2 regions of the Anaerotruncus sp. AF02-27 genome follow, and region 1 is predicted to be linked to the other one. Evidence: predicted binding sites of a transcription regulator. Region 1 holds the regulator's gene; the other holds the start of a gene.

Region 1 (5,493 bases):
TCCCAGCTTCTACGCAGGACGATCCGCGCCTTTGGCGCTGCCGCCTCTTTCCTGCCATAATCCCGTAAGTTTCCGGACAGGCAGATCCATATCCAGGCAAGATAAAGGAGTCAAACGCCAATGTATGAAAAACGCCCGAGCCGCCGTGTCGGCGCGCTCGACGAGCTGCGCGGCCTGCTGATCCTGCTGATGGTCTATTATCACGGCGCCTATGATGCGGCCGTAATCTTTGGGGCGGATTTCCCGTTCTTCTTCTCCAGGCCAATGCAGTGGCTGCAAACTTTTATCTCTTGTGGGTTCATTATTATCTCCGGGATGTCCGCCCGTTTTTCCCGCAACAACCTGCGCCGTGGTGTGCAGGTGCTGGGACTTGGGCTCCTGCTGACCGCCGCGACTCTTTTTGTGATGCCGGATCAGCGGGTGATGTTCGGTATCCTGCATTTTCTCGGAAGCGCGATGATCCTGTTCGCGCTCTTTGAAAAGCAGCTCGATAAAATCCCCACCGTCCTCGGCGCGCCGCTGTTTGTGGCCATCTTCATCCTGACTCTTTATGTTCCGCGTGGGATGCTCGGGTATCCGCCGTTCTGGACCCCGCTTCCGGACATGCTCTATCAAACTGGCTTTCTCTTTCCGCTGGGATTCCCGTCGAACGGATTTTTCTCCTCCGACTATTTCCCGCTTATCCCAAATCTATTCCTTTTCTTTGGCGCTACTTACCTTGGTGTCTACGCCAAAAACGGTCAGATTCCAGAATTTTGCTATCGGACCCGATTTTCCTGGTTGGCATGGGTTGGACGGCACACGATCTGGGTCTATATGCTGCATCAGCCGATTGTGTATGCGTTTTTATGGATTTATTTCCGTCTGTTCCCAGCGGCCTAGCCATGCGGTTCCGCGGTAAAATCCAGTTTTTGAAAGGATGATGACCGGCTGTGCGTAAAGTCCTTCTGATCTGCTTATCCATCCTCTTGCTTTCCACAAGTGCCAGCGGTCGGATTGCCGCCGCGGAACCGGTTTTGATGCCCGGAATGTCCTGTCTCGCGCTCTATGAAGATTTTTCAAGCCGCTTGGCAAGCGGACAGATCATTCGCACCGAAATTGGGTTTGATTCCCTTTATGACTTTGTAAGTTACACCCAGGAGGAAATCTCCTTTCATAATAACGATAACGGCAAGTTGGAATTGACCTATCGGTCCCGGCAGCCGTTTGTATTCTGGCACTATCCGCAAGCGGATTATTATGATGGCAACAACTATTATTATTCCTACAACGGCGATTGGTTCATCGATCTGCACAACCGGTTCACCGAGCATCTGCGTCAGGATTTCATGGGTATTCCTACTTTCATCCTGGAGGATTATCCCATCGTGCGTGACGAGGTGTTTTATCAGGACTTTTCCTTCTTTGGCTATCTGACCACACAGGCGCCTGGTTCTAACCGGCGGTATACGCTAACCGCAAAGATTAGCTTGGACGGAGACTTCGAATCGATCGGGATTACAATTTCGGAGCTTGACCAGAATGGTGAAACCCATTACCAGCATTATTATCGGATCGTCTACAGCGATGTCAATGCAGAGCTGAAAATTACGCCGCCTCCAGATTTGGATAAGGCGGGACTGGAGCTGCTGAAAGAAAATTTGGAAAAAGGAAAAGGACCGGATGCGGCACATCCGGTCCAATCTGTTTGAGGTGTGTTTTGAGGAGGGTAGAGATACTCAAAATGTTTGCGGCTTATCTTGAGTACAGTTTTATTATACCCCTTCTTTTCCAAAAGTTGTGAATGACTTGTGTCCTAATTTTAAAAAATTGTGCTATTTTCTCTGAATAAACTATTGATAGTGGAGAAATTTGTCTTTTCCTTCCGACGCTTTTGCGAACGTTTGTTTGTCATTCTCTTCGAAAAATGATATACTATTCTCAGAGACATTTGGAGCACCACATAAAGGAGGGCGTCCCATGCGGGAACTGACCGAAAAAGAAGCCTCTATATTTGATCTGATACGCCAGTCGATCGACTGCGGCGTAGTCCCAAGCGTGCGGGAAATTTGCACGCGCCTCGGGATTAAATCCACTTCCACCGTCCACCGCTACCTGAACAGCCTGGAGGAAAAGGGCTATATTCTGCGTGACCACAACCTCAACCGGTCAATCCGGTTGTCGAATGCCCAGGTGGCGCGCGTCCCGGTCGTTGGGGTGGTCACCGCCGGGCAGCCGATTCTTGCCGTCGAAGCAATTGAAGATTATATCCCTGTTTCGCTGCCGGGCGATGCGAAAGAGCTCTTTGCGCTTCGGGTGCGCGGGGAAAGCATGATCAACGCGGGCATCCTGGACGGCGATCTTGTGATTGCCCGCCGGTGTACCACCGCACATAACGGAGAAATTGTGATTGCGCTGATCGATGATGAAGCGACCGTCAAACGGTTTTACAAGGAGAATGGCGGTTATCGCCTGCAGCCGGAAAATGACACCATGCAGCCGATCCTGACCGACCATGTTGCGATTCTGGGGCGCGTAGTGGCTCTGCAGCGGGAGTACTGAAAAAAAGATCCCATCCTTACGGATGGGATCTTTTTATACTGGCATCGACCTATTTTCCCGGGACGTCACCATCCAAGTATCTTCGGCACCGCTGAGCTTAACTACTGTGTTCGGAATGGGAACAGGTGGGACCTCAGCGTCATAAACACCAGTAATTGGCTCCCCCTGTCTGGCTCGAACAGACGACCCTGCGGTTAACAGCCGCATGCTCTACCGACTGAGCTAAGGAGGAATATAAACCACAGCAGAGTCGCCCCTGCTGTGGTCAGAGCTGGCATCGACCTATTTTTCCAGGGCGTCACCACCCAAGTATCTTCGGCACCGCTGAGCTTAACTACTGTGTTCGGAATGGGAACAGGTGGGACCTCAGCGTCATAAACACCAGCCAATATGCAATTAAAATGGTGACCCGTGCGGGAATCGAACCCGCGTTACCGGCGTGAGAGGCCGGTGTCTTAACCGCTTGACCAACGGGCCATGGACAGCCTTCCCAGCCCTGCTGGACCGGAGCGCCCTTCGGGCGACGGCTGTTCAAAAGGGGTTACATACCCCCCTTTGGATCCCCCGTTGGGTGTCGTCTGCGACGACCCGCCGCCTTCAGCCGCGGATTCGGGATAAGGTGTGCCTGCGGCACAGAATGCCTTCTAAAAGCTTCCTCTATCTATGCGGTGCTTTCCCCTTCCGGGCTTTCTGCCCTCCGGTCACACCTCTCACTTTCTGGTGCGCCATCAGGGACTCGAACCCGGGACCCGCTGATTAAGAGTCAGCTGCTCTACCAACTGAGCTAATGGCGCATATTGGCGGCCTTCCCGGACTCTGTCCGGAGCGGCTTCGCCGACGGCCGCTCAAAGGGTTCCACCCTTTGGATCCTGGCTTGTGTCGTCTGCGACGACCCATGGCCTTTGGCCATGGATTTGGAATTCGGTGTGCTGCGCACATCCTTCGTGCGCCCCGCACCCTCAAAATCGAACAATGAAAACTTCATACCCTGCGAGACCAAAATCCGCTTGGTCAAGCCCTCGACCGATTAGTATCACCTTGCTGCACGTGTCGCCACGCTTCCACATGTGACCTATCAACCTTGTAGTCTTCAAGGGGTCTTACCTGGTTATCCAGTGGGATATCTTATCTTAAGGCCGGCTTCACGCTTAGATGCCTTCAGCGTTTATCCGATCCGCACTTAGCTGCCCAGCTGTGCCGTTGGCACGACAACTGGTGCACCAGAGGTGCGTCCATCCCGGTCCTCTCGTACTAGGGACAGCTCCTTTCAAATATCCTGCGCCCACGACAGATAGGGACCGAACTGTCTCACGACGTTCTGAACCCAGCTCGCGTACCGCTTTAATTGGCGAACAGCCAAACCCTTGGGACCGAATACAGCCCCAGGATGCGATGAGCCGACATCGAGGTGCCAAACCTCCCCGACGATGTGGACTCTTGGGGGAGATCAGCCTGTTATCCCCAGGGTAGCTTTTATCCGTTGAGCGATGGCATTTCCACTCACATACCACCGGATCACTAACTCCAACTTTCGTTACTGCTCGAGATGTCTCTCTCGCAGTTAGGCTGGCTTACGCGTTTACACTCAAAAGCATGGTTTCCGTCCATGCTGAGCCAACCTTTGAGCGCCTCCGTTACTCTTTAGGAGGCGACCGCCCCAGTCAAACTGCCCACCTAACAATGTCCCCCGACCGGATTCACGGCCGCAGGTTAGAATTTCAGTACCTCAAGAGTGGTATCCCAACGGTGACTCCACCTGAACTGGCGTCCAGGTTTCTCAGTCTCCCACCTATCCTGTACATGAAATACCGAAATCCAATATTAAGCTACAGTAAAGCTCCATGGGGTCTTTCCGTCTTGTCGCGGGTAACCGGCATCTTCACCGGTACTACAATTTCGCCGGGCGGGCTGTTGAGACAGTGTCCAGATCGTTACACCATTCGTGCGGGTCAGAACTTACCTGACAAGGAATTTCGCTACCTTAGGACCGTTATAGTTACGGCCGCCGTTTACCGGGGCTTCAATTCAGAGCTCTCACTCCTCCTCTTAACCTTCCGGCACCGGGCAGGTGTCACCCCATATACGTCATCTTTCGATTTAGCATAGAGCTGTGTTTTTGCTAAACAGTCGCCTGGACCTATTCTCTGCGGCTCCCTTTCAGGAGCACCCCTTCTCCCTAAGTTACGGGGTCAACTTGCCGAGTTCCTTAACAACCCTTCTCCCGTTGGCCTTAGAATTCTCTTCCTGTCTACCTGTGTCGGTTTGCGGTACGGGTATCTCAGATATACACAAGGCTTTTCTCGCCTGCCGCTAAGCATACTTCCCTACTAAATTTCGGTCCCTTTCGCCCAGGTCTACCAACGCCTGGGTTATGCCCTTTGACAGTGTCCCCTTGCTTAAATCTTTCGACAGCTACGGAATTTCTACCGTATGTGCATCGGCTACGCCTTTCGGCCTCACCTTAGCTCCCGGCTTACTTGGAGCGGACGAACCTTCCTCCAAAAACCTTAGACTTTCGGCCATTATGATTCTCACATAATTCTCGCTACTCATTCCGGCATTCTCACTCGTATAAAGTCCACCGCCGCTTTCGCTACGACTTCACCCCTTATACGACGCTCCCCTACCATGATTTACATCATCCCAAGCTTCGGTTACACGTTTAGCCCCGTTACATTTTCGGCGCAGAGTCACTCGACCAGTGAGCTATTACGCACTCTTTAAATGAGTGGCTGCTTCTAAGCCAACATCCTGGTTGTCTGTGCAACTCCACATCCTTCTCCACTTAACGTGTATTCGGGACCTTAGCTGTGGGTCTGGGCTTTTTCCCTTTCGACCACGAGACTTATCTCACGTAGTCTGACTGCCACGCATCAATTCTCCGGCATTCTGAGTTTGATAAGGTTCAGTAACCTCTCGGCCCCTAGCCTATTCAGTGCTTTACCTCCGGTA
Region 2 (5,493 bases), on a different contig from region 1:
TTAATTACAATTTTATCAAGTGCCATCTAATTTTGTTCCTCCAGCCTGCCGCGGCATTTACGCGGCGAGATGCGCGGATTTGCCGCGCACTTATTTCCTGCCTTTCATCGAAGGCAGCCTATTCGGTTTCTCATCTTCCGCTTTGAGCTTCTGGATTTTGTCACGCAGGTAGGCGGCATGCTCAAATTCCAAAATTTTTGCCGCATTCTTCATCTCAGCGGTCAGTTTCGCAATCATCGCTTCGCGCTCCCTGTGGCCCATCTTCTTGCCGCGCTTTTTCCCAGAGGAGGGCTCCTCCTTCGCAGAGATTTCGATGATGTCGCGGACATCCTTTTTGATCGTCTGCGGCGTGATGCCGTGTTCCTTATTGTAGGCGATCTGAATCTCGCGGCGGCGGTAGGTCTCCCGAATCGCGTTCTCCATCGATTCGGTGACCGAGTCGGCGTACATGATAACCTTTCCCCCGGCGTTTCGGGCGGCGCGGCCGACTGTCTGCACCAGCGACGTTTCGCTGCGCAGGAACCCTTCCTTATCCGCATCGAGGATCGCCACAAGCGAAACCTCCGGGATATCGAGGCCTTCGCGCAGCAGGTTGATGCCAACCAGCACGTCGAACTCCCCAAGACGCAGGTCACGGATGATCTCCATGCGTTCGATCGTATCGATGTCATGGTGCATATACCGGATTTTAACCCCCATATTCTCCATATATGCGGTGAGATCCTCCGCCATCTTCTTGGTGAGCGTTGTGACAAGCACCCGTTCCCCTTTTTCCGCGCGCAGGTTAATTTCGGAAAGCAGGTCGTCGATCTGCCCTTCGACCGGGCGCACCTCGATCTCCGGATCGACAAGTCCAGTCGGACGGATCACCTGCTCGACAATCTGAGCACTTTTTTCACGCTCCAGGCTGCCCGGCGTCGCGCTGACGAAAATGATTTGATTGAGCTTCTGGTAAAACTCGTCGAAATTGAGCGGCCTGTTGTCAAGCGCGGACGGCAGCCGGAAACCGTAATCAATCAGGCTGCGTTTACGCGACTGGTCGCCTCCATACATCCCCCGCACCTGCGGCAGAGTCACATGGCTTTCGTCTACAAACAGCAGAAAATCATCCGGGAAATAGTCGAGCAGCGTATATGGCGTGGAACCCGGCGCACGGCCGGAAATAACACGGGAATAGTTTTCAATGCCCTTACAGAATCCGACCTCCTGAAGCATTTCGATGTCATAGTTGGTGCGTTCCATAATTCGCTGTGCCTCGATGAGTTTACCCTGACTCTTAAAGCAGGACACCCGTTCGTCACATTCGCGGCGGATCTCATCGATCGCTGTCAGCATCTTTTCGCGTGGAACGATGTAATGGGAGGCCGGATAAATTGCGGCGTGGTTCACGATATTTTTGACCTCTCCGGTCACCGTATTGATTTCTGTGATGCGGTCGATCTCGTCCCCAAAGAACTCCACACGGATAGCCGTATCGCTCCAGTAGGCTGGAAATATTTCCACAACATCCCCACGGACCCGGAATTTATTGCGCACAAAATTGATGTCATTGCGTTCGTACTGCAGCTCTACGAGCTTTTTAAGAAGCTCGTCCCGGTCCCGCTGCTGGCCGGTACGCAGGGAGATCACCATGTTTTTATAGTCGATTGGGTCACCCAGCGTATAGATGCAGGAAACGCTCGCAACAATAACGACATCCCGGCGTTCGCCAAGGGCCGCCGTCGCCGAATGGCGCAGCTTTTCGATCTCATCGTTGATGGCCGAGTCCTTTTCGATGTAGGTATCGGTGTTCGCGATATACGCTTCCGGCTGGTAGTAGTCGTAGTAACTTACAAAATACTCGACAGCGTTGTTGGGAAAAAACTCCTTGAACTCGCTGCAAAGCTGCGCGGCCAGCGTCTTGTTATGCGCGAGCACCAGCGTGGGCCGGTTGAGACGCGCGATAACGTTTGCCATTGTAAAGGTCTTTCCGGAGCCGGTCACGCCCAAAAGGGCCTGCTCTTTATATCCCGCGAGCACGCCCTGCGTCAGTTTTTCGATTGCCTGCGGCTGGTCTCCGGTCGGCTTATAGGGTGCATTCAGTATAAATTCATTTGACATTATTTGTTCATCCTCGACAATCGGATCTATTCGTTAATCTATTACCTGCATTTAATTGAACGCTGATATTTCAACGTTTTTATCATATCATAAATAAAGCGCAACTTCACTATGCATATTGTAACAGAAAACGGATATTTAGAGCCAATTTATTTATCTCCCAAAAACCCCTTAAATTTGTGTAAAACACCGAATTTTTTATGTAAATACTGAAAATAGAGCAAAATTGTTTAAATTCTCTAGCCTCATAATCCGATTTTAGATACAGAACATTTGTTCACCTTGTACATGGTGTTCAAAACAAATCTTCTGGTGAGCAGTATCTATTTTTTCCAGAATGATTTATACTATAAGGTTGCGTACCAAATGAGATCTCATTATAGGTGAGCTGGAAGAATAGGGATATCGTTTCTTTCGGATCGCAACCTATAGCCCGAGAAAGCGCGGCGGCAAAACGAAAGTTTTGCCGCCGCGCTTTCTCAAGTGATTCGACTATTTTAAGAAAAACCCCTCAATTCTCAATCCTGCGCGCCATATTCATGGGTGCGCATATATTCTTCGACCTGTACGAGATTTGGCATCGCTTCCGAACAGCTCTGTCCGGAAATGGTGATCGAAGAGGAAGCCGCCGCGTATTTGAGTGCTTCCGGAACCGAAATCCCGTGGATCATGCAATAGTTGAAGGCCCCGGAATAAGAATCGCCCGCGCCAAAGGTGTTTTCGATTTTGGCGGGATAGGTGCTTCCTTCATATACCTGTCCATCCGACGTATAAACGTCCGAACCTTTTTTCCCTTTCTTAATCGAGACGATCGAAACGCCCGCTTTCAGCAGACGGTTGGCCGAAGCACGGTTGTCATGGCTGTCCGGCATATAACAGTATTCCATCACGTCGAATTCCTCTCGGGTGCCAAGCACCATATCGGCCTTTTCACAGGCCATCATATAATAGATGCTCGCCTCCTGCACACTATCCCAGGTTCCCTCACGGTAGTCAAGGTCGAGTGCAATTTTTGTACCGTTCCTGCGCGCGAACTCCATGGCGAGGAAAACTGCTTCACGTACCGGAGAATGAGAAAGCGAGGTGCCGGAAATCAGGATCATTTTGTGGGAAGCAATGTACTTCTCGTCAAGCTGCGCGCAGTCGATCTGCAAATCCGCGCAGTCGTTGCGGTAAACATAATAGTTGCTTTTACGCGGTGCGATAAATTCCCCGATCGTCAGTCCGGAACGCACACCTGGCGCGGCGAACGCGATGTGGGAAATGTCAATTCCCTTGCCTTCTAGATATCGGATGACAAACCGGCCGAGGCCATCGTCCGAAACCTTGCCGATATAACCGGTCCTGAGGCCGAGATTTGCCATTGCGACCGCCGTGTTTGCAGGAGATCCGCCGACAAATTTGGAGAAGGTCGCGATCTCTTCAATTGGCCCAAAGCCGTTTGCGTATAAATCCACCGTCGCGCGTCCAAAGGCAACGACATCGCGCGGTTTTGTGCTGTCAAACTGGATCATGCGGTTCCTCCTTATTTGCTTTCCAGCTCTGCGAGATATTCTTTGGCCTGCCTGACCGAATAGCCCTCATGCACAATCTTGCGCAGGGTTTTCACCAGCGCGGTCGGATTCTGATACTGGAATACAAACCGCCCGTAGGTAACTCCCTTTCCGCCCGCGTCGATCACGTCACGGGTCATCTGCAGATAGCTGTCGATCGTACCGCCCGGAGCGCCGCCCGCGACCAGGACCCGGGTAGGCGTCCCGCGCACCACTTTTTCAAAGTCTTCCGGACTGCCCGGATAGTTGGTCTTGATGAGATCCACGCCGAGCTCTGCCGCGACGCGGGCTGCATAGAGCACATTCTGCCACGCCATACGGTCCTCTTGGGCAATCAGGTTGCCGCGCGGATAAATATGGGTGACCAGCGGCATACCGGCCGAAGCTGCCGCCTTGCTGAACTCGCTGAGCGTGCGAATCTGTTCGGGCTGGTTGTCACCGCCAACGATACAGCCAACCGACACAGCGTCCGCGCCCATGCGCACCGCTTCTTCTATATCCGCAACGATCACATCGGCGCCCGGCTGATAAGGCGAGAATGTGCTGCATTTGAGCACCAGCGGAACTCTGCCGGCATATTGCTCAAAACAGTGTTCGGCAATCCCTTTGTGCATCGTGATCGCATTGGGGTCTCCCGCCAGGAGCTTCTCAAGGGTATCTGCAATCGTATCAAGCCCGGGCAGCACGCCGCGCGCCATCGCATGGTCCACAGTGAGCCCGAGATAGAGTCCGTCTCCCTGTGGCATCAGGCGGTTGAGCCGCACGCTTTTTCCTAGAAAGGCCATAGTATGTTACTCCTTTATCATATGATATCGCTAAATAATCTTTTTACGCGCCGCATCATTCGGAGATGATCTTTTCGATGTTGTTGGTGAATTCATAACCGATCAGCGCCTGGTATTCCCTCTGCGGCATAAAGCGGCCATTTTTCAAGTATTCGTCAGTCGAACCGCACTCCTTATAGCAGCGGTAAAGCGCGCCGAGCGCAGCCGCCTCATGCAGTATCGACATCATTGGGTGGACCACCACCTTGACCCCCAGGGTTTCGAGTTCCCTGTCGCTGAAATTGTGCATCTCCTGGGAGAACTCGTTGACATCAATAAAGAACGGCGTATCTGGAATCGCTTGCGTAAAGGCGCGCATATCCTCCGCAGAAGCTACACAGGTCGGCATCAAAAGATCAGCGCCCGCTTCTGCAAAGAGTCTGCAGCGGCGGATGGCTTCCTCGAGCCCCACCTGCAGGTAGCTGTCGGTGCGTGCGATAATCACAAAATTGGGATCACGGCGCGCTTTGACGGCTGTTTTGATCTTTTTGCACATCTCTTCCGCGGGGATGAGTTCGACACCGTCCATGGCGCCGCATTTTTTAGGCGTGACCTGATCCTCGATATGGATGCCGCTGACGCCGGCAGCCTCATAATCACGTACCGTGCGCCAGACATTATTCAGCCCACCATATCCGGTATCCGAATCGCAGATGAGCGGCAAATCGATGCATTCCGCGATCAAATGCGCCCGGCCAATCATCTCACTGGCTGTCGCCAGCCCAATATCCGGCATTCCGAGCAGGCTGGCCATCGAACCGTTCCCACCCATGTAGCAGGCCGAAAAACCCGTCTGCTGGATCAACCTCGCGCCGAGCGCATCGTGGCACCCCGGAATCACAAGGATTCCGGGCTTTTTAAGAAGTTCGCGCAGCCGCGCGTTCTTTTTTATATCCACAGAATCATCCCCCCATCAGGTGAACAGGTGAACGAAGAAGTCGACAAAGCCCGGACAAGCTGTGGTCACAATGATTGCGACCAGACCGACGGCCATAAAAGGCAAGGCTTCCCGCACT

The links. The regulator LexA, encoded in region 1, represses DNA repair genes until DNA is damaged. The targets are predictions, from matches to a motif close to CNAACANNTGTTNG.
Region 2: the regulator LexA is predicted to act here: its motif matches at 2,367-2,380, upstream of uvrB (excinuclease ABC subunit UvrB).

Annotation. Positions count from the first base shown of each region.
Region 1 is NZ_QSBX01000003.1:92,935-98,427, reverse strand. It holds gene DWV16_RS04205 (heparan-alpha-glucosaminide N-acetyltransferase domain-containing protein) at 121-882, shown strand; gene DWV16_RS04200 (hypothetical protein) at 933-1,691, shown strand; gene lexA (transcriptional repressor LexA) at 1,960-2,541, shown strand; rRNA gene rrf (5S ribosomal RNA) at 2,578-2,694, opposite strand; tRNA gene DWV16_RS04185 (tRNA-Asn) at 2,698-2,773, opposite strand; rRNA gene rrf (5S ribosomal RNA) at 2,811-2,927, opposite strand; tRNA gene DWV16_RS04175 (tRNA-Glu) at 2,944-3,018, opposite strand; tRNA gene DWV16_RS04170 (tRNA-Lys) at 3,260-3,335, opposite strand; rRNA gene DWV16_RS04165 (23S ribosomal RNA) at 3,549-5,493, opposite strand, start outside.
Region 2 is NZ_QSBX01000002.1:53,765-59,257, reverse strand. It holds gene uvrA (excinuclease ABC subunit UvrA) at 1-26, opposite strand, end outside; gene uvrB (excinuclease ABC subunit UvrB) at 91-2,100, opposite strand; gene iolC (5-dehydro-2-deoxygluconokinase) at 2,619-3,614, opposite strand; gene DWV16_RS02320 (class I fructose-bisphosphate aldolase) at 3,626-4,438, opposite strand; gene DWV16_RS02315 (oxaloacetate decarboxylase) at 4,494-5,375, opposite strand; gene DWV16_RS02310 (TRAP transporter large permease) at 5,391-5,493, opposite strand, start outside.